One region of the Citrobacter portucalensis genome, then DNA from elsewhere that is predicted to be linked to it. Evidence: predicted binding sites of a transcription regulator. Region 1 holds the regulator's gene; each other region holds the start of a gene.
The links. The regulator sigma-54, encoded in region 1, starts transcription at its own class of promoters, with help from an activator protein. The targets are predictions, from matches to a motif close to GTTGGCACANNTTTCGCTNT.
Positions count from the first base shown of each region.

Region 1 (7,351 bases):
ACATGGGCGGTGATATTACGGTTTCCAGCCAGGCAGGAAAAGGGTCCATCTTTACGCTAACCGTGCATGCCCCTGCGGTAGCGGAAGAGATTGAAGATGCTTTTGAAGACGATGAAATGCCGCTGCCAGCCCTGAATGTGCTGCTGGTAGAAGACATTGAGCTGAACGTTATTGTTGCGCGCTCCGTGCTGGAAAAATTAGGCAACAGCGTGGATGTCGCGATGACCGGGAAAGCCGCGCTGGAAATGTTTACGCCGGGTGAATATGACCTGGTGCTGCTGGATATTCAGCTACCGGATATGACCGGTCTGGATATCTCGCGGGAGCTCACGCAAAAATACGCCCGTGAAGATCTGCCACCGCTGGTTGCACTCACCGCCAACGTACTGAAAGATAAAAAAGAGTATCTGGACGCAGGCATGGACGACGTGCTGAGTAAGCCGCTGTCGGTTCCGGCGCTAACCGCCATGATCAAAAAATACTGGGATACCCGAAACGAAGAGGAGAGCACTGTGACATCTGAAGAAAGCAGTAAATCGCAAGCGCTGTTAGATATTCCTATGTTGGAACAATACCTCGAGCTGGTGGGACCGAAGTTAATTACCGACGGGCTGGCGGTGTTTGAGAAGATGATGCCGGGATATTTGAGCGTGCTGGAGTCCAACCTGACGGCACGGGATAAAAAAGGTGTTGTTGAGGAAGGCCATAAAATTAAAGGCGCAGCAGGTTCAGTGGGGCTGCGTCACCTGCAACAGCTAGGTCAGCAAATCCAGTCGCCGGATCTTCCTGCTTGGGAAGATAACGTTGCTGAATGGATTGAAGAGATGAAGCAGGAGTGGCAGCACGACGTGGCAGTATTAAAAGCCTGGGTGGCGAGCGTGGAAAAAAAATGACCCCGGCTTGACCGGGGTGCGCGAATACTGCGCCAACACCAGGGAAATCGTGGCTGCGCCGTAAATTATTATCATTGTTTACAAGGGCGCAGCCCTAATTTTCAGGCCGCACGCAGTTAAGATAGCAAATCTTAAATAATTTGTTACATGAATCAGTTAAATGTGTGAAGCGTAGCATTTAAATCATAATAACTAATATGTTTCAGCCAGTTGAGAAAGGAGTATTGCGATGAAAAAAGTGGGTGTAGTGCTCAGCGGATGCGGCGTGTATGACGGTGCAGAGATCCATGAAACTGTTCTCACGCTTCTGGCCATTGCCCGCAACGGCGCTCAGGCTGTCTGTTTCGCACCAGATAAACAACAAGCGGATGTGATTAATCATCTGACCGGCGAGCCGATGCTGGAAACTCGCAATGTGCTAATTGAAGCCGCGCGTATCACACGTGGCGATATTCGCCCACTTGCGCAGGCAGTCTCATCGGAACTGGATGCGTTGATCGTGCCGGGTGGGTTTGGTGCGGCCAAAAATCTGAGCAATTTTGCCAGTCAGGGCAGCGAATGCCGGGTTGACAGCGATTTAGCCGCGCTGGCGGTGGCCATGCATCAGGCGGGTAAGCCGTTGGGGTTTATGTGCATTGCGCCTGCCATGTTACCAAAAATTTTTGACTTCCCGCTGCGTCTGACCATCGGCACTGATATCGACACGGCAGAGGTGCTGGAAGAGATGGGCGCTGAGCATGTGCCTTGTCCGGTTGATGACATTGTCGTCGATGAAGACAACAAAATCGTCACCACGCCTGCCTATATGCTGGCGCAGGACATCGCTCAGGCTGCGAGTGGCATCGATAAACTGGTATCGCGTGTGCTGGTGCTGACTGAATGAGAAAAGGAGTAACCGCCTTTCTGCGACGTATTTTTCTGCGGGTGGTGGTTGTCCTCGCCGTATTCTGGGGCGGGGGCATCGCACTTTTCAGCGTGATGCCTGTGCCTTTCTCGGCGGTAATGGTCGAGCGACAGCTGGGCGCATGGCTGTCCGGTGATTTCGGCTATGTGGCGCACTCGGACTGGGTGAGCATGGATGAGATCTCACCGTGGATGGGACTGGCGGTGATTGCTGCAGAGGACCAGAAGTTTCCAGACCACTGGGGGTTTGACGTCACCGCCATAGAGAAAGCGCTGGCGCACAATGAACGCAATGAAAACCGCATTCGCGGGGCGTCAACGTTATCGCAACAGACGGCGAAAAACCTCTTTTTGTGGGATGGACGTAGCTGGGTGCGTAAAGGTCTCGAAGCCGGGCTAACGCTGGGTATGGAAACCGTCTGGAGTAAGAAACGTATTCTGACCGTCTATTTGAATATCGCCGAGTTTGGCGATGGGATATTTGGCGTGGAGGCGGCGGCGCAACGGTATTTTCATAAACCGGCCAGTCGGTTGAGCCTGTCTGAAGCGGCCTTGCTGGCGGCAGTATTGCCCAATCCTTTGCGTTTTAAGGCGAATGCGCCTTCTGGTTATGTGCGTAACCGCCAGGCCTGGATTATGCGCCAAATGCGCCAGTTAGGTGGTGAGTCGTTTATGCGGGAAAATAATCTGTATTAGCGTAGTTATTGCCGGATGCGGCGTAAACGCCTTATCCGGCCTACTGGCTACGTTCTGTGTACTCGATTAATCTTCATCAAACCCTGAATTAAACAGGGCAATCACTGCGGCCAGGGCTTCTACTTCCTGTGGTCCCGTGGCTTCGACTTCTATCTGACGCCCTTTGGCTGAATCCAGCATCAGCAGAGCGATAACGCTGTTGGCCTCGGCTTCCGTTCCTTCATCATTACGCAGCAAAACTTCTGCTTCGAAACCCTGCATCAATTCAAACAGTTTCATCGCTGGGCGGGCATGCATGCCCAGCTTATTGGTGATTTCAACGGTTTGCTTCACGGTCATGATTTACGTTTTTCCAGCGTACGATGGCGTGACTGCACGTTTTTACCGCGTGAGCGGAAGTAGTCTGCCAGCTGCTCTGCAATATACACCGAACGGTGTTTCCCGCCGGTACAGCCGATGGCTACGGTAAGGTAGCTACGGTTGTTGGTCTCCAGCATGGGTAACCATAGCTCAAGATAGCTGCGAGTCTGGTAGATAAAATTGTGTACTTCTGTGTGCCTGTCGAGGAATGCGGCGACAGGGCGGTCAAGACCGGTCATTGGGCGCAGCTTCGGATCCCAGTGTGGGTTAGGCAGGAAGCGCACGTCAAAGACGTAATCCGCATCAATCGGGATACCGTGTTTGAAACCAAAGGATTCGAATACCATCGTCAATTCACGTTCACGTTTACCCAGCAGTCGGGTACGTAACATTTCTGCCAGTTCGTGTACGGACATTTCGGAGGTATCAACGATCAGGTCAGCGCGAGAGCGTAGAGGCTCCAGCAAATCGCTTTCCTTATCGATAGCGCTTTCCAGAGACAAGTTCTTGCTGGAGAGCGGGTGTAAACGGCGCGTGTCGCTGTAGCGACGAATCAACGTGTTACGGTCTGCATCAAGGAACAGCAGCTGTGGTGAGAAACCCTCGGGCAGATTATTCATTGCCTGCTCGAAAATTTCCGGGGACTCAGGCATGTTGCGCACATCAATGCTGACGGCCGCAGAAATCTGGCGATCGGCCAGTGTACGAGCCAGATCGGGCAACAGCACTACGGGAAGGTTATCCACGCAGTAAAAACCCATATCTTCCAGCGCACGCAGGGCGACAGATTTACCTGACCCTGAACGGCCGCTGACGATCATCAGTACCATGTACTGTTTCTCCTCACAACGACAAAAAAGGATGCCATTGGGTTGTTATGCTTCATCCTGTCCACCTTCGGTGTCCGTGATGATTTGATACAACTCCTGGTCACTCTGCGCGGCGCGCAGACGACGACAGATGGTTTTATCTGCCAGACGTTTTGCGACCAGTGACAACGTATGCAAATGCGTCTTGGTTTGGTCTGCCGGGACCAGCAGGGCGAAAAGCAGATCGACAGGTTGATTATCAATGGCGTCGAAGGCGATGGGTGTTTCGAGTTGAACAAACACACCAACCGCGCGCATCGTGTCTTCTTCCAGCTTTCCGTGCGGGATAGCAATACCATTACCGATGCCGGTACTGCCCATTTTTTCACGCGTCAGAATGGCTTCAAATACCACCTGAGCAGGCAAGCTAAGCTGTTTTGCCGCAAGTTCGCTGATGATTTCCAGTGCGCGCTTCTTGCTTTGGCAGTGAACGCCTGCGCGTGTACATTCCTGGTTAAGAACAGTGCTCAGTTGTAGAGTCGTATCGTTATTTGTCATAATTTCACCTAAGCGCTAACTGTACAAATGGCCCGTTGTGCTACACAACAGGCCGTCCTGCACCCGCTAACTGCCCGGACAAGTTAGTGCTGTTTCAGTTTATCTTTATGTTTTGTTAACTGCCGAGCCAGTTTATCAATTAAACCGTCAATGGCGGCGTACATATCCTGACCTTCCGCGCTGGCATGAATTTCGCCACCGTTCACATGCAGTGTTGCATCCGAGATATGTGTAACCTTCTCCACTTTCAACACAATATAGACCTGATTAATCCGGTCGAAATATTGTTCGAGCTTGGCAAATTTTGTATTCACAAAATCGCGCAGGGCTTCGGTGATTTCGACGTTGTTTCCAGTGATGTTGAGCTGCATAGTGTCTTCCTTATCGGTTGGGTCACACCAGCTGTTTGCGCTGGTTAGACGGCGGAATGGATAAAGACTCTCGGTACTTCGCAACGGTGCGGCGTGCCACCATGATACCCTGTTCTGACAGCATAGAGGTTAACTTGCTGTCACTCAGCGGTTTCGCGGGGTTTTCCGCAGCAATTAATTTCTTCACCAGCGCACGGATAGCTGTGGATGAGGCTTCACCTCCGCCTTCAGTGTTAACGTGACTGGAAAAGAAATACTTCAATTCAAAAATGCCGCGCGGACTGTGCAGATACTTTTGCGTGGTCACACGGGAAATGGTCGATTCGTGCATCTCGACGGCCTGGGCGATATCCGCCAGTACCATCGGTTTCATAAACTCTTCGCCTTGCTCAAAGAAAGCTTGCTGCTGCTCAACGATGCAGCGGCTGACGCGCAGCAACGTATCATTGCGGCTTTCCAGGCTTTTAATCAGCCACTTCGCATCTTGCAGATTGCTACGAATAAACTGGCTGTCGGCATCGTTGCGCGCGCTATTGCACATGGCGGCGTAGTGCTGGTTAATCTGTAAGCGCGGAATGCTGTCGCCGTTGAGTTCGACCACCCAGCGATCGTTATGCTTACGCACCAGCACATCCGGAATGACGTACTCCGGCTCGCCGGTCTGGATCGATTGCCCTGGGCGGGGATCAAGCGACTGGATGAGGTTGACGGCTTCTTTCAGCACGTCTTCTTTCAGCCGGGTCACGCGCATCAGGGTGCGGAAGTCATGGTTGGCTAACAGATCGAGGTGATCGCTGATGATCAGACGCGCTTCTTCCAGCCACGGCGTGGCTTTATCAAACTGCGAAAGTTGGATCAGTAAGCAGTCACGGAGATCTTTGGCGGCCACGCCAACGGGATCAAAGCGCTGAACGCGTTTAAGCACGGCTTCGATTTCGTCCATACCGACGTCGTCATCGCCCATGCTTTCGAGAATATCGTCCAGGGTCACGGTGAGATAACCGGTTTCGTCTACCGCATCCACAATGGATGTCGCAATGGCGCGATCGGTATCCGAGAACGGGGTCAGTTCCACTTGCCACATCAGGTAATCCTGTAGTGATTGCGTGGTCTCACCCTGATACACAGGCAGTTCGTCGTCGATGTAATCCCCGCTGGTGCCCGAAGGCGTCCCGGCGGTGTATATTTCATCCCAACTGGCGTCAAGCGGTAACTCCTCAGGCATCTCTTTTTGTTCGAGTGCATCTGCGGTGTCGAGGGTTTCGCTGTCCTGTTTTTCCTGGGTATCAATTTCGTCGTGAAGATCGGTTTGCTCGAGCAGTGGGTTACTTTCCAGCGCTTGCTGAAGTTCTTGCTGAAGTTCCAGCGTGGACAGCTGCAACAGACGGATAGCCTGTTGTAGCTGAGGCGTCATCGCCAGTTGTTGGCTAAGCCTGAGTTGCAAACCTTGCTTCATGTTCAGAGTTGTTTTCTCCTGCAGTGACGTGAAGTCTTCTACCCTATCAGAGTCTGAAGTCTTCCCCAAGGTATACGCGCTTAACGTGCTCATCCTGCAGTATTTCTGTTGGCGTGCCGTGCGCGATCAGGTGTCCCTGACTTACGATATAGGCACGCTCACACACTGCCAGCGTTTCGCGGACGTTGTGGTCGGTAATCAGCACGCCAAGGCCGCTGTCGCGAAGGTGTTCGATGATCCGTTTAATATCAATAACAGAAATCGGGTCAACACCGGCAAACGGTTCATCCAGCAGGATAAATTTTGGATTAGCGGCCAGTGCGCGAGCGATTTCCACGCGGCGTCGTTCACCACCGGAGAGCGACTGACCTAAGCTGTCGCGCAGGTGCTCGATGTGGAATTCTTCCATCAGCTCGTTGGCCCGATCTTCCCGCTGCTCGCTGGTCAGATCGTCACGAATTTGCAGTACCGCCATCAGGTTATCAAACACGCTCAGGCGACGGAAAATCGATGCTTCCTGCGGTAAGTAGCCGATGCCGCGACGCGCGCGCGCATGCAGAGGCAGCAGACTGATGTCTTCGTCATCAATGATAATGTTACCCGCATCGCGCGGGACAATGCCGACTACCATGTAAAAGGTTGTTGTCTTGCCTGCACCGTTAGGACCGAGCAGACCGACGATCTCCCCTGAGTTGACGGTCAGACTGACATCTTCAACCACACGACGGCCTTTATAGGCTTTTGCAAGGTTCTTTGCAGTTAATGTTGCCATAACGAATCAGTTACCTTTTTTCTCTGCCGGAGCCTTGTTTTTGTCCTGCAACTGCGACGGAACCAGAACGGTGGTGACGCGTTTGCCTTTATCGCTGAAGGCCTGCATTTTCTGCTCTTTTACCAGATAGGTGATCTTATCGCCTGTGATGTTGCTATCGAGCTGTTCCAGATACGCCTTGCCGGTGAGAACGACAAAGTCTTTCGCCAGTTCATAGTGCATCTGAGAGGCGTGGCCTTTAACCGGTTTACCGTTGTCCTGCATCTGGTAAAACGTCGCTGGATTTCCATAGCCATCAATCACTTCTTTGCCGTCTTCACCGCCAGGACGGGTCACGACGACTTTATCGGCGTTAATTTTGATGGTGCCCTGAGTCACAATCACGTTGCCAGTAAACGTCACCACGTTGCCCTGCATATCCAGGGACTGCTGGTCCGATTCAATGTGAATCGGCTGCTCGGTATCGCCGGTGACGGCAAATGCCGGAATGCTGGCGGCCAGAAGTGAGCTGGCAAGTACAAGATTAAGGCTGA
Region 1 covers NZ_CP092466.1:523,253-530,603, forward strand. Annotated here, with positions in the region: gene arcB (aerobic respiration two-component sensor histidine kinase ArcB) at 1-893, shown strand, start outside; gene elbB (isoprenoid biosynthesis glyoxalase ElbB) at 1,123-1,776, shown strand; gene mtgA (monofunctional biosynthetic peptidoglycan transglycosylase) at 1,773-2,492, shown strand; gene npr (PTS phosphocarrier protein NPr) at 2,559-2,831, opposite strand; gene rapZ (RNase adapter RapZ) at 2,828-3,682, opposite strand; gene ptsN (PTS IIA-like nitrogen regulatory protein PtsN) at 3,728-4,219, opposite strand; gene hpf (ribosome hibernation promoting factor) at 4,303-4,590, opposite strand; gene rpoN (RNA polymerase factor sigma-54) at 4,613-6,046, opposite strand; gene lptB (LPS export ABC transporter ATP-binding protein) at 6,093-6,818, opposite strand; gene lptA (lipopolysaccharide ABC transporter substrate-binding protein LptA) at 6,825-7,351, opposite strand, start outside; gene lptC (LPS export ABC transporter periplasmic protein LptC) at 7,342-7,351, opposite strand, start outside.

Region 2 (7,351 bases), 1.9 Mb from region 1:
TGATACTGAAGTTATTCGCGACCTGTACGTGACGGTGGTCGCAACGGTCCTGCGCAGTGCGGCCTTAATCGGCGCGATGTTGGTGGCAATGTTCAGCCTGGAATGGCGCATGGCGCTGGTGGCAATGGCCATTTTCCCGGCCGTGCTGGTGGTGATGGTGATTTACCAACGCTACAGCACCCCGATTGTGCGTCGGGTACGCGCTTATCTGGCGGATATTAACGATGGCTTTAACGAAGTCATCAACGGCATGAGCGTTATCCAGCAGTTCCGCCAGCAGGCAAGATTTGGCGAGAGAATGGGCGAGGCAAGCCGCTCGCACTATATGGCGCGTATGCAAACCCTGCGACTGGATGGTTTTTTGCTGCGTCCGCTGCTGAGCCTGTTCTCGGCGCTGATCCTCTGCGGTTTGCTGATGCTGTTCAGTTTTACCTCTGGCACCTCCATCGAGGTTGGCGTGCTGTACGCGTTCATCAGCTACCTCGGCCGTTTGAACGAACCGCTGATCGAGTTGACCACCCAGCAATCAATGCTGCAGCAGGCGGTTGTCGCTGGTGAGCGAGTGTTCGAACTGATGGACGGGCCTCGTCAACGCTATGGTGAAGACGATCGCCCGCTCAAAAGCGGAGACATTGAGGTGGATAACGTTTCATTTGCCTATCGCGACGACAACCTGGTGCTGCAAAACATCAGTCTGTCCGTGCCTTCGCGCAGCTTTGTGGCTTTGGTCGGACACACAGGCAGCGGCAAAAGCACGCTGGCCAGCCTGCTGATGGGATATTACCCGCTGACGCAGGGGGAAATCCGCCTTGACGGACGTCCGTTGTCTTCTCTGAGCCACGGTGCGTTACGTCAGGGCATCGCGATGGTGCAGCAGGATCCGGTGGTGATGGCGGATACCTTCCTGGCAAACGTCACGCTGGGTCGCGATATCTCAGAAGAGCGGGTCTGGCAGGCGCTGGAGACTGTGCAACTGGCAGAACTGGCTCGGGGTTTGAGCGAGGGGATCCATACCCGGCTGGGCGAGCAGGGCAATAATCTCTCCGTTGGGCAGAAACAGCTGCTGGCGCTGGCGCGGGTATTGGTTGAAACGCCGCAGGTGCTGATCCTCGATGAAGCCACGGCCAGTATTGATTCCGGTACTGAACAGGCCATTCAGCACGCGCTGGCAGCGGTCCGTGAACACACTACGCTGGTGGTGATTGCGCATCGGTTATCGACGATTGTCGATGCGGATACCATTCTGGTGCTGCATCGCGGTCAGGCGGTTGAGCGTGGTACACACCAGCAATTACTGGCGGCGCAAGGCCGTTACTGGCAGATGTATCAGCTGCAGCTGGCGGGCGAAGAGTTAGCCGCCAGCACGCAAGAGGATTCTGTTATCGCCTGACGGCGCAGTGCTTATCCGGCCACGCGGTATCGTAGGCCGGGTAAGGCGTTTACGCCGCCATCCGGCAATCAACAATCTGGTGCAAAAATGTAACGCACTATGCACCGTTATAGTGCGTTTTTTCTTTTTCTCTCCCGATAGTACCCGGCGAACCTGAATCATTCCGCGTTTTTCATTCCTGGCACACCCCTTGCAATATTCCTCTCGTGTATCTGCAGCCACTACTGAATTCTGACTGGAGGGGATCTATGAAGCTGGTTACCGTGGTAATCAAACCGTTCAAACTGGAAGACGTCCGTGAAGCACTGTCGTCTATTGGTATTCAGGGGCTGACCGTCACCGAAGTGAAGGGGTTTGGCCGACAGAAAGGTCATGCTGAGCTGTACCGTGGGGCTGAATATAGCGTCAATTTTCTGCCAAAGGTGAAGATTGATGTGGCGATTGCCGACGACCAACTGGATGGCGTGATTGATGTCATCAGTAAGGCGGCATACACCGGAAAAATTGGCGACGGCAAAATCTTCGTCGCCGAGCTGCAACGTGTGATTCGTATTCGTACCGGCGAAGCCGACGAAGCCGCACTGTAACTTCTGGCACACAGTGATAGGAAACCAAAAAATGAAGATAGCAACGATGAAAACGGGTATTGCTTCACTGGCACTACTGCCGGGACTGGCGATGGCGGCACCGGCGGTTGCGGATAAAGCAGATAACGCTTTTATGATGATCTGTACCGCGCTGGTGCTGTTTATGACTATCCCTGGCATTGCGTTGTTCTACGGCGGTTTGATTCGCGGTAAGAACGTACTGTCGATGCTGACTCAGGTGACGGTGACATTCGCTCTGGTTTGTATTCTATGGGTGGTTTATGGCTACTCACTGGCCTTTGGCGAAGGGAATAATTTCTTCGGCAACTTCAACTGGGTATTGCTGAAGAACATCGCGCTGACGGCGGTCACGGGGAGCTTCTACCAGTACATTCACGTTGCTTTTCAGGGATCTTTTGCCTGCATCACCGTTGGGCTGATTGTCGGGGCGCTGGCTGAGCGTATTCGTTTCTCTGCGGTGCTGATTTTTGTGGTGGTGTGGTTAACGCTGTCGTACATCCCCATTGCACATATGGTCTGGGGCGGCGGATTGCTGGCTTCTCACGGCGCACTGGATTTTGCCGGCGGGACGGTCGTGCACATCAACGCAGCGATTGCCGGTCTGGTTGGTGCGTATCTGATTGGTAAACGCGTCGGTTTTGGCAAAGAAGCCTTTAAACCGCATAACCTGCCGATGGTCTTCACCGGTACCGCTATTCTCTACATTGGTTGGTTTGGCTTTAACGCCGGTTCAGCGGGAACGGCGAATGAAATTGCCGCACTGGCCTTCGTCAATACCGTGGTCGCCACCGCCGCCGCCATCCTCGGATGGATCTTCGGTGAATGGGCGCTGCGTGGCAAACCGTCTCTGCTGGGCGCCTGTTCTGGCGCTATTGCGGGTCTGGTGGGCGTAACACCTGCATGTGGCTACATCGGTGTCGGCGGGGCGCTGATTATCGGTGTGGTTGCGGGGTTGGCTGGCCTGTGGGGCGTAACCATGCTGAAGCGTTTTCTGCGCGTGGACGATCCGTGTGATGTGTTTGGCGTGCACGGCGTGTGCGGTATTGTTGGCTGCATCCTGACCGGGGTTTTCGCTGCCAGCTCACTGGGCGGCGTGGGCTTTGCTGAGGGAGTGACCATGGGGCATCAGCTGCTGGTGCAACTGGAAAGCGTGGCGATCACCATCGTCTGGTCCGGCGTGGTGGCCTTCATTGGCTATAAGCTGGCGGATATGACGGTGGGTCTGCGCGTACCGGAAGAGCAGGAACGCGAAGGTCTGGATGTGAACAGTCACGGCGAGAACGCTTACAACGCTTGATGTTTCAATCTGCCGGATGGTAACGCTTTTGCGCCACCATCCGGTAATTCTCAATTGCGATTACGCATTACCCCTTCCTGCACGGTAGAGGCGACCAGCACGCCGTCCTGCGTATAAAACTCCCCGCGTACAAAACCTCTGGCACCGGAGGCAGAAGTACTCTCGACGTTATACAACAACCACTCATTAATATTGAACGGACGGTGGAACCACATTGAATGGTCAATGGTGGCGATCTGAATCCCTTTTTCCAGAAAACCAATCCCGTACGGCTGCAGCGCTACAGGCAGGAAGTTCAGGTCTGAGGCATAACCCAGCAGATATTGATGGACGCGCAGATCGTCCTGCAGCTCGCCGTTTGCACGGATCCATACCTGGCGCGCCGGAGGTGCGACGTGACCTTTTAAGGGGTTATGAAATTCAACCGGGCGCACTTCCAACGGACGATCGTTGATAAATTTTTCTTTCAACAGCGGCGGCAGTAAATGCGCCACTGAGCGGGCAATTTCTGTTTCTGATTTCAGCTCATCGGGACCCGGCGCATCCGGCATGGTTTTCTGATGTTCAAATCCGTCTTCCGGTGCCTGGAAAGAGGCGGTCATGTAAAAAATGGGTTTACCATTCTGAATTGCGGCAACGCGGCGCGCGCTGAAGCTGTTACCATCACGCAAGACTTCAACATCATAGATGATAGGCTTTTGGCTATCGCCGGGGCGTAAAAAGTAGCTGTGGAAGGAGTGCACCAGACGCTCTTCCGGTACGGTTTCTTTGGCGGCATACAGCGCCTGACCGACAACCTGTCCCCCAAAAACCTGACGTAACCCTAAGTCTTCACTTTGGCCCCGAAAGAGTCCTTCTTCAATTTTTTCCAGATTTAACAATGTCAGCAAATTTTTCAGCGCCAGACTCATACGTGCTCTCCAGGTTATATCGATCTCGCAGCGAGGTAGGCAGAGTATAACGCAATTTTGAAAGTGGTCCGATGGGTGCAATTGTCTGAATTAAAGGCCTATTACAGGCAAAAACAGCTGTCTTGTGCCACACTTAGTCACGTTATGTTTTTGTTAACCACTCTTCTGGCGAGGATAGTTCTCGCTGGTGCATAGATGATAAGGAGAATTTAATGAAACTCGTGCACATGGTAAGTGGTTTAGCGGTTGCGGTCGCTCTGGCGGCCTGTGCTGATAAAAGTGCAGATATTCAGACACCTGCGCCAAGCCCTAATACGTCAATTGCTGACACACAGTCTAAAATTCAACAGCCAAACGTTTCTGGTACGGTATGGATCCGCCAGAAAGTGGCCTTGCCACCCGATGCGGTGCTGACCGTCACGCTGTCAGATGCGTCGCTGGCCGATGCACCGTCAAAAGTGCTGTCGCAAAAAGCGGTCCGTACTGAAGGTAAGCAGGCGCCATTCAGCTTTGTATTACCATTTAACCCGGCAGATATTCAGCCTAACGCCCGTATTCTGCTGAGTGCGGCAATTACGGTTAATGACAAACTGGTCTTTATTACTGATACCGTTCAGACGGTCATTAATCAGGGTGGTACGAAAGCTGACCTGACGCTGGTCCCTGTACAGCAAACAGCAGTACCGGTTCAGGCAAGCGGTGGGGCAGCCACCACGGTGCCGTCAACGTCACCAACCCAGGTAAATCCCTCTTCTGCCGTTCCTGCTCCCACGCAGTACTAAGGCAGTCGTAACCCTCTCCGTCTGGAGAGGGTTAGTACACCCAGCGATAGCGCTGTAAATCTATCTGCCCGCTTCCTGAAACCACTATTCCTTCTGCCAGCAACGCCTGACGCTGCCGTTGTAAGTCGGGGCCGGTCAGCGAAATGGCACCATGACGATTAACCACCCGATGCCAGGGCAAAGTGCTGCCTTCGGGGAGACGCTTAAGCACGCCGCCGACCTGGCGCGCAGCGCGCGGCGAACCGGCAAGCCTGGCAACATCGCCATACGTGGTGACGAAACCTTCGGGGATTGACGCGACGATTTGCCAGACGCGTTGGGGGAAAGTGTCTTGTATATCCATTATTTATTCCTGCGCTAATCCTCCAGCATAATGCCGAATGGCGAGGGAGTGAAGCCGCATTGCACAAGAAAACAGCATCCGATGCTGGATGGGTTGCAATTACAGGGTGCAGCAGTGATAATGCGCCTGCGCGTTGGTTAACAACGCTCTCAATGGGGGCTCTGTTGGTTCTCCCGCAACACTACTCTGTTTACCAGGTCAGGTCCGGAAGGAAGCAGCCAAGGCAGATGACGTGTGTGCCGGGATGTAGCTGGCAGGGCCCCCACCCAATTCTGCCGTCCGGCAATTTCCCTTCCGCTTATCTTCTTTTCTTTGTCATCGTATTGTCATTTTATTGTCATCAAATGCTGTCAATGTGTTTCGGGGATGTTATTTGATGCTTTTGCCGCCGCCATCGCGCTGTAACGACAGGGTCTTACATTCGGTGTGTTTTGGCTGACCACAAGGATTTTCTACGATGTTGACCGCTGTATTGAATGTCAAAATTGATGAGGCGCTAAAAGAAAAGCTTCGCCATTACGCTGAAGTGCATAACGAAAATTTAAGTGTTGCGACGGAAAAACTGCTGCTGATTGCGTTTACCGCCGTTGAAGAGGCGGGAGTCTCCGCTGAAGATATCGATAGCCAGCATACGGAAGAGTCCGTAGTTGAAGCACTGACTCCTAAAGAAATCAAAGCGTTGCGCAGACTACTGAAGAAGAAAAAATGAAACAACAACCGCTCTCAACTGCCTGTAATTACGGCGAAGCTTGTGATTTACTACGCTCCGGTTATGTGAAACATGTTAGTCTGAGCTGGAACGTCGGCAGCGATGAGTTCTTCCGTATTGCCTCAGACTGGTGTGATGCCGGGGCAAAAATTAAGAAAGACGGTGAAAATTTCGTGATTTCACTGAAGGGTTTTCCGGTTCCCCCTCAGCGGTAATATCACCGGGACTCTCTCATCCATCCCGGCTTATAAGGGCGAGTCCTTTGACTCGTCGCTTAAATTATTTTGCGTACTTTCCCGCTGTTGGCCTGCAAACGCAGGTTATCCCAAATGGGTTGTAACACCCTGAAGGCGGCACGCGCTGTGTCATCCGGCAACGTGAAAGGCATACGCAAAAAACGATCGAATGCGCCATCAAGGCCAAACCGCGTACCGGTTCCTAACTGAATGCCTACGCTTTCGGCGCGCGTAGCGAACAGCGTTGCCAGCGTATCGGGCAGTTCAACCCAAAAAGAGAGTCCTCCCTGTGGCTGGGTAAACTGCCACTCCGGGAAATGTGCGTTCATCAGGCTCGAGCACAGATCGCGCTGCGATGTGAGTAGCCGTCTTCTGTCAGGAAGAAAGTCGGCGGCGTTATCCAGCAGCCAGCTGGTGGCGAGTTGTTCAAGCACCGGGGAGCCTAAATCGAAGATGTCGCGGGTTTGTACCAGCGCCGCAATGGTTCGCGCCGACGCCCGGATCCAGCCCAGACGTAATCCCCCCCAAAAGCTTTTCCCGGCCGAACCCAACAGAATGATCGGCGCGTCGCGATTGAATGCGGCAAGTGGCGGCGGCGGCGGGGCGTCATACCACAGGTTCACCATCGTCTCATCGACCACCAGGGTTGTGCGGGTTCGTTCGGCAATATCCGCCACGACCTGGCGAGTTGCAGCGTCCATGCAACGCCCGGTCGGATTGTGAAAGTCCGGCATCAGGTAGGCCATTCTCGGTGCGGTTTGCGCGATGGTGGCGACCAGACCCGCGGTATCCCAACCGTGCTCGGGTAGCGACACACCGACGGGACGACAGGATGCGCCTTGAATCGCGGCAATCGCCAGCGGATAAGTAGGGTGATCAACCACCACGCGATCGCCGGGGCCGGTGAGCAAACGCAGGATCAGCGCCAGGCCGCTGACTGCACCATTCACGACCATGATTTCATCGGGCTGCGTCGGGAGCCCGCGATCGCAATAATGCCGGGCGATGGATTCACGTAATACCGACAACCCCTGCGGCAGATACCCGGAGCTCAGCAAATGCTGTGGCATAGCAA
Region 2 covers NZ_CP092466.1:3,785,914-3,793,264, reverse strand. Annotated here, with positions in the region: gene LY264_RS18440 (SmdB family multidrug efflux ABC transporter permease/ATP-binding protein) at 1-1,390, shown strand, start outside; gene glnK (P-II family nitrogen regulator) at 1,639-1,977, shown strand; gene amtB (ammonium transporter AmtB) at 2,009-3,295, shown strand; gene tesB (acyl-CoA thioesterase II) at 3,346-4,206, opposite strand; gene LY264_RS18420 (YbaY family lipoprotein) at 4,419-4,988, shown strand; partial or broken gene LY264_RS18415 (MGMT family protein) at 5,020-5,409, opposite strand; RNA gene ffs (signal recognition particle sRNA small type) at 5,494-5,590, shown strand; gene LY264_RS18405 (hypothetical protein) at 5,789-6,040, shown strand; gene LY264_RS18400 (hypothetical protein) at 6,037-6,255, shown strand; gene yczR (MocR-like transcription factor YczR) at 6,315-7,351, opposite strand, start outside.
Region 2: a site for sigma-54 is predicted at 1,568-1,587, ahead of glnK (P-II family nitrogen regulator). Genes of this name have one in related genera too.

Region 3 (7,351 bases), 570 kb from region 1:
GCACAGTCGCCGAGAGCATAAATGTCCGGGTGGCTGGTTTGCAGGTAGCTATCGACGCAGACGCCACGATTGATGTTCAATCCGGCACGACGCGCCAGTGCGGTCTCCGGGCGTAAGCCGGTGGCGGCGATCACCGCATCGACTTCTACGCTGCGGCTACGATCGAGCGTGGCACGAATACCTGACGCCGTTTTCTCCAGCCCCTGAAGCTGTGATTTCAGCAGCAGGTGTACGCCCATATCGGTCAGACGATGCTGTAAGCGACTGCTGACTTCCGGCGGCATCAGCGAAGCCAGAATGCTGGCGGCGTTGTCGATAAGCGTTACCGCTTTACCGGCACGACAAAAATCCATCGCCAGTTCACTGCCAATCAAGCCGCCGCCGACTATCAGTACCCGCTGGGCGTCACGCAGCTGCGTTTCACAAGCGCGATACTCTTGTTGGCTGTTCAACGTGAGCATTAACTCACGTCCGGTAACCGGCGGTACAAAGGCTGAAGCGCCCGTCGCCAGCACCAGTTTGTCGTACTGCCACTGCTGATCCTGGCTTTTCACTACGTGGGCATCAGCATCGATGTCGGTTACCCAGGTGTGCGGGAACAGGCGCAAATTAAACTGTTCGGCAAACTCCCCCGCCGACTGGCGGGTGAGGTCGTCTGCACGCTGTGACTGACTGATAACATGGCTGAGGTCGGGCTTGTTGTACTCATCCATGCTGTCCGCAGCAATCAGGGTCAGCGGGACATTTGCATCCTGCTTACGGATATTTTTGACTAACTGGCGGGCGGCGAAGCCCGAACCAATAATGACAATTCCGCGGCTCATTTTGCCTCCGTTGCCAGGACGTCGAAGACGTCTTTACCTAATGAACATTCCGGGCACAGGAAGTTATCCGGCACGTCGCTCCACGGTGTTCCCGGCGCGACATCCTGCAGCGGTTCACCTTTTGCCGGGTCGTAAATCCACTGGCACACGCTGCACTGCATGCTAGGGCCAAGATCGGCGGCAGCCGCAGCGGCGCAAGCGCATTCTTCTTCTTTGGATGCGGGTTTCACGGTTGTTTCCGGCAGTGGAGCAAGCGCCCACTGACGCGCGATTTCACGGCCGTGCTGGCGGCATAGTTCCAGCGCATCCAGGTCCGGACGCCATTTCGCCTTCAGGCTCAGCGACATTTCGAAACCAGCATCCTGCAAACGCGTAGACAAACGGTCTACTGCGCCGCCGCTCCAGCCGTGTGAGCCAAAGGCGCTGGCGCGTTTGTTACGAAAACGCAGGCCGGTCATCTCTTCCACCAAACCGGCGATTTTTGGCATCATTACGTTGTTCATCGTCGAAGTACCGACCAGCACGCCTTTAGAGCGGAAGACGTTAGTCAGAACTTCGTTCTTATCGCTACGGGCGACGTTAAAGATTTTCACCGCCACGTTCGGGTCAACTTCGTTGATGCCCTGGGCTATGGCGTCCGCCATCATGCGGGTGTTGTTGGACATGGTGTCGTAGAAAATGGTGATGCGGTCTTCCTGATAATCCGCCGCCCATTTCAGGTACATTTCCACGATTTGCGTCGGGTTGTCGCGCCATACCACGCCATGGGAAGTAGCAATCATATCGACAGGCAGGTTGAAGCCGAGGATCTCAGTAATTTTCGGTGTAACCAGACGGCTGAACGGCGTCAGAATGTTGGCGTAGTAACGCTGGCACTGTTCGAACAGTTCGGTCTGGTCAACTTCGTCGTTAAACAGACGTTCGTCGCAGTAGTGCTGACCGAAGGCGTCGTTACTGAACAGCACCGCGTCGCCGGTCATGTAGGTCATCATGCTGTCAGGCCAGTGCAGCATTGGCGTTTCAACGAAGATCAGCTGTTTGCCGTTACCAATGTCCAGTGAATCACCGGTTTTCACCACGTTAAAGTTCCACTCCGGGTGATGGTGATGCCCGTTGATGGAGTCAATGGCGTTGGCTGTGCAGTAAATCGGCGTGTCCGGGATGCAGGACATCAGTTCAGTCAGCGCCCCTGCATGGTCTTCTTCCGCGTGGTTAATGATGATGTAGTCGATATCCGCGAGGTCAATTTCACTGCGCAGGTTCTGCACGAATTCACGGCTAAACTTGTGGTCTACTGTATCGATCAGGACATTTTTTTCTTCACGGATGAGATAGCTGTTGTAGCTGCTGCCGCGCAGCGTTTTGTATTCAGTCCCGTGGAAATCACGAACTTCCCAGTCACGTTGGCCAACCCAATGAATGTTATTTTTAACCAGAATAGACATAGCAACCTCAGTAATTAATTCAGCGTTTTTCTAAAAAAGATGTTTTGCTTATTGCAGGTTGCGTGCCAACTTTTTATCTTTTTGATTTTAATGGTTTTATTGTTTCCTGCTTATTAAGTGGTAGTCAAAATGACTATTCATTTTATTGTCAATATGACAATATGAATTGTCAAAATGACAATGAGGTAGTCATGAGCTTTTCCGTAGACGTGCTGGCGGGCATCGCCATTGAATTACAAAGCGGTATTGGACATCAGGACCGTTTTCAACGTCTGATAACCACTTTGCGTCAGGTGCTGGAGTGCGACGCGTCGGCACTGCTGCGCTATGAGTCGCGACAGTTTATTCCGCTGGCGATCGATGGGCTGGCGCAGGATGTTCTCGGCAGACGCTTTACTCTGGAAGGGCATCCGCGTCTGGAGGCGATTGCCCGCGCCGGAGACGTGGTTCGTTTCCCTGCCGACAGCGATTTGCCAGACCCATATGATGGTCTGATTCCGGGGCAGGAGAGTCTGAAGGTGCATGCCTGTATTGGGCTGCCGTTGTTCGCCGGTCAAAATTTGATTGGTGCGTTAACCCTGGATGGCATGGAGCCCGATCAGTTCGATGTTTTCAGCGATGAGGAGCTTAGGCTGATTGCCGCGCTGGCGGCGGGTGCGCTGAGCAATGCGCTGCTGATTGAACAACTGGAAAGCCAGAATATGCTGCCAGGTTCGTCAACCAACTTTGAGCAGGTGACGGAAACCCAGATGATTGGCCTGTCGCCCAATATGATGCAGTTGAAAAAAGAAATTGAGATTGTGGCGGGGTCCGATCTCAACGTGCTGATTAGCGGCGAAACAGGGACCGGGAAGGAGCTGGTGGCTAAAGCTATCCATGAAGGTTCGCCGCGCGCGGTGAATCCACTGGTGTATCTGAACTGCGCGGCGTTGCCGGAAACCGTAGCCGAAAGTGAGCTGTTTGGTCACGTAAAAGGTGCATTTACCGGGGCTATCAGCAATCGTAGCGGTAAGTTTGAAATGGCCGACAATGGGACGCTGTTTCTCGACGAGATAGGCGAACTCTCGTTGGCGCTACAGGCTAAGCTGCTGCGCGTATTGCAGTACGGCGATATTCAGCGCGTGGGTGACGATCGCAGCCTGCGCGTGGATGTGCGGGTGCTGGCGGCGACGAACCGTGATTTACGCGAAGAGGTGCTGGCCGGGAATTTCCGCGCGGATTTGTTCCACCGTCTGAGCGTTTTCCCCCTTTCTGTACCGCCTCTTCGTGAGCGCGGCGAAGATGTGGTGCTGCTGGCCGGCTATTTTTGCGAGCAATGCCGACTACGGCTGGGTCTTTCCCGCGTGGTGCTAAGCCCCGGAGCGCGTAGTCATCTGCTGAATTACGGCTGGCCCGGAAACGTGCGCGAGCTGGAACATGCCATTCACCGGGCGGTTGTTCTGGCCAGGGCTACCAGGGCAGGGGATGAAGTGGTGCTGGAGGCGCAGCATTTTGCCTTGCAGGATGAAGGTCCGGCTCCGCAGGTGGCGGAAGTTGTTGCGGAGATCCCACAACATCACAATCTGCGTGAAGCAACAGAGTCGTTCCAGCGGGAGATGATCCGCCGGGCACTGGCGCAAAATAATCACAGTTGGGCGGCAAGCGCGCGGGCGCTGGAAACAGACGTCGCCAACCTGCACCGGCTGGCGAAACGTCTGGGTCTGAAGGATTAGATAATACCGGCCTGATAGAAATCCTGCAGGTTGATAGCACCGGTGAGTTTACCGTTTTCATCGACCACCGGTGCGGCAGTGATTTTACGCTTCATCAGGATCTCTTTGGCGTCAATCGCGCGGCTCTGCGCCTGTAGCGTAATGCCATTCTGAGTCATAGCTTCGCTAACCTGGGTGGTGAGCGCTCCGCCGCCAACCAGCCAGCGGCGCAGGTCACCGTCGGTAAAGACCCCTTTCACCAGTGACTGGTCGTCGCAGACCGCGACCAGGCCAAGACCCGTGCGGCTGAGTTCCAGCATCGCGTCCATAACGCTGGTGGTGAGCTTCACCTGAGGTATGGCATCGTCACGGCGCATCAGATGATGCACTTTATTTAACAGACGAGCGCCCAGCGCACCTGCCGGATGTGAGCGGGCAAAATCTTCTTCGTTAAAGCCGCGCGCCTGCATTACAGCGATCGCCAGCGCGTCACCCATCATCAGCGTATTTACGGTGCTGGACGTCGGTGCCAGGCGCATCGGACAGGCTTCGCGCTCAACGGAAATATCCAGCACGGCTTTGGCTGCCAGACCCAACGGTGAGGTCGGTTTTCCGGTCATTGCCAGCAGTGCGACGGATTTGTCTTCCAGGCGTGGGATGATGAGATCCAGCTCTTTCGCACCGCCGGAGTAGGAGATAAACAGCATGACATCACGGCTTTCGATCATCCCTAAGTCGCCGTGCAGCGCTTCCGCCGGATGCACAAAAAAGGCGGGCGTGCCGGTACTGGCGAGGGTCGCCGCAATTTTTTTGCCAATATGACCTGATTTACCAATACCGGAGACAATGACTTTGCCTTCACAGTGGATAATCGTATTAGCGGCGCGGACAAAATCATCGCCCAGGCGTTCTGGCAGTCGGCTGGCTTCCTGTAGTTCCAGCATTAACGTCTGACGGCCCGCGTTCAGTAGTGCATCACTCATTGGTTTCTCCGGTTATGATCACTTCAATCCCTTTTGCTTCCAGCGCCTGACGAAACGCAGGGTCGATGCCCGCATCGGTAATCAGCTTGTCGACGCTTTCCAGACTGCATACAACATTAGGGCTTTTGCGCCCAAATTTTGACGAGTCAGCCATCAGAATCACTTCGCGAGCGGCATTGCACATCGCTTTACTGACGCTAAACACCTCATTAAAGGTGGTCACGCCGGCATTGAGGTCAATGCCGTCGGTGCCCATGAAGAGTTTATCAAAGCTGAACTGCTCAAAGGCGTTTTCTGCCAGCTGACCGTGAAATGACGCAGATTTTTTGCGAAAGGTCCCGCCGGGCATCAGGATAGTTTGCTCGTTGTCCAGCTCCGAAAGGGCGTTAACAATGTGCAGACTGTTGGTCATGACGGTGATGTTGCTAAAGCGCGTGAGCATCGGCACCATCTGCAGTACGGTGCTACCCGCATCCAGAATAATAGAGTCGCCATCGTGTATAAAACGGACGGCGGCTTCGGCAATCTGCTCTTTTTTATGCGTATTGATTAGCGTTTTGTGATCGATTGGCGGGTCGGATTCGTCTTTATTTAATACCACACCGCCATAGGTACGAATGACGGTTCCGGCATTTTCCAGAATGACCAGGTCTTTGCGAATGGTCGTGCCGGTCGTGTCAAAGTAGTGGGCCAGTTCTTCAACCGAGCATTTGCCCTGCTTTTGCAGATGCTCCAGTATGGCAGCCTGACGCTGACGAGGTTTCATAGGCGTGATTACCCTGACTTAATAAGTTGCAAAATGATAATTTCGCAAGCTATTAGCATTCACAACGAAATTACCCATGTTTCAGTTTAAGCGCCAATGATAGTGCATTCTGTGATAACGGATCATGGGGAAAGATCACATCAGGCTGTAAATCATCAAGATGTTTGCCCATTATCGTGGCAATTTTGCCTGGTCGGGCGAATACCGTAAGACCTTTCATAAATAACGTGTCGGTCACCCGTTGCTGCTCATCCAGCGCAATGGCTACCACCACGCGCGGTTTAAAACGCCCACCGGAGCGACCAACACCAACCCGACCTTGCTGGCAGAGTTGATCAAACGCCCGGTTAAAGCGGGATATTTGCCAGCCACCAAGCGCCAGTTGCAGGCACCAGGCGATAGCGGCGACGGTAATCAGTGCGGAAACCATTATGTACTCCTTTGATTTTGCCGGATAAGCGCAGCCGCCATCCGGCAATTCAACATTAAAACATCACCTGACCGCCGGTCACGTTGATGGACTGTCCGGTGCAGTAAGAGGCTTTTGGACTGGCGTAAAACAGCAGCATGTTCAGTACGTCCTGATAATCGCAGCCGCGTTTAAGCGGAACCTTATCAATGTAGTACTGCTCCACCTCATCTGGCTTAAGGCCCAGCTTGGTCGCATATTGCGGTAATAACGACTGAAACATTGGTGATTTCAGCAGGTTGCCGAGCATCAGCGAATGTACGGTGATCCCATACTCCGCCAGATCCAGCGCCAGCGACTGGGTTAAGCCCACGCCGCCAAATTTTGCCGCGCTGTAGCCTGAATTGTGTTTGCTGCCCACTTTCCCTGATTTTGAGTTGATCTGGATAATGCGTCCCTGCACGCCATCGCGGATCATCAGGCGTGAAAATTCACGAGCACAGAGGAAGTAGCCGACCAGATTGACCTGCAGCGAGCGGTCGAAATCCCCAAGCTGAAAGTCGCTGATAAACGCGGCTTTAGCGATACCCGCGCTGTAAACCAGCAGATCGACACGACCGAATATTTCATCCACTCCGCGCGACAGAGCCAGCACGCTCTGTTCGCTGGTGGCATCTGCGCCAAAACCGTACGCGGTACCTTCGCCAAACTCGGCGTTAATTTCTTGCGCGACGTTGGCAGCTTTATCGCTTTGAATATCCACCACCGCGACGCGGTATCCTTCTGTCGCAAGCCCACGGCAAAGGAATGCCCCCAGGGTCTGGCCTCCACCAATGACAACGGCAACCTGATTCATTTTTATCTCCTTCAATCTTAAGCAACAAACTTCAAAATACAGCCCGGGGTGATACCGTCCGGGACGGGGCCCGCAACGTGTACAGTGCCGGGGAATTCCGCTTCGCTCTGCCCGTCAAAGCGCAGGGTGATATGCCCGAGTTCACGTAAGTTTTGTTCCGCCACGCTGCCAACGGCGGTGACCGGGTAGTGGTGCTGGCCCAGTTCAAACTGGATCCCGGCTTGTAAAGAGCCGTTCAGGTCCCCGTGGCAATGGATGAAACAAAACTCTTCGATATCCGCTGGCGCGCCTTCACGAAAGGTAATCAGCATCTGGTCGCACAGTGCATCCGGGGCGCTCTGGCCGATACGGGTAATGGTGGTTTGATAAATTACGGT
Region 3 covers NZ_CP092466.1:1,088,797-1,096,147, forward strand. Annotated here, with positions in the region: gene norW (NADH:flavorubredoxin reductase NorW) at 1-824, opposite strand, end outside; gene norV (anaerobic nitric oxide reductase flavorubredoxin) at 821-2,269, opposite strand; gene norR (nitric oxide reductase transcriptional regulator NorR) at 2,461-3,981, shown strand; gene gutQ (arabinose-5-phosphate isomerase GutQ) at 3,978-4,943, opposite strand; gene srlR (glucitol operon DNA-binding transcriptional repressor SrlR) at 4,936-5,709, opposite strand; gene gutM (transcriptional regulator GutM) at 5,780-6,139, opposite strand; gene srlD (sorbitol-6-phosphate dehydrogenase) at 6,195-6,974, opposite strand; gene srlB (PTS glucitol/sorbitol transporter subunit IIA) at 6,992-7,351, opposite strand, start outside.
Region 3: a site for sigma-54 is predicted at 2,320-2,339, ahead of norV (anaerobic nitric oxide reductase flavorubredoxin). Genes of this name have one in related genera too.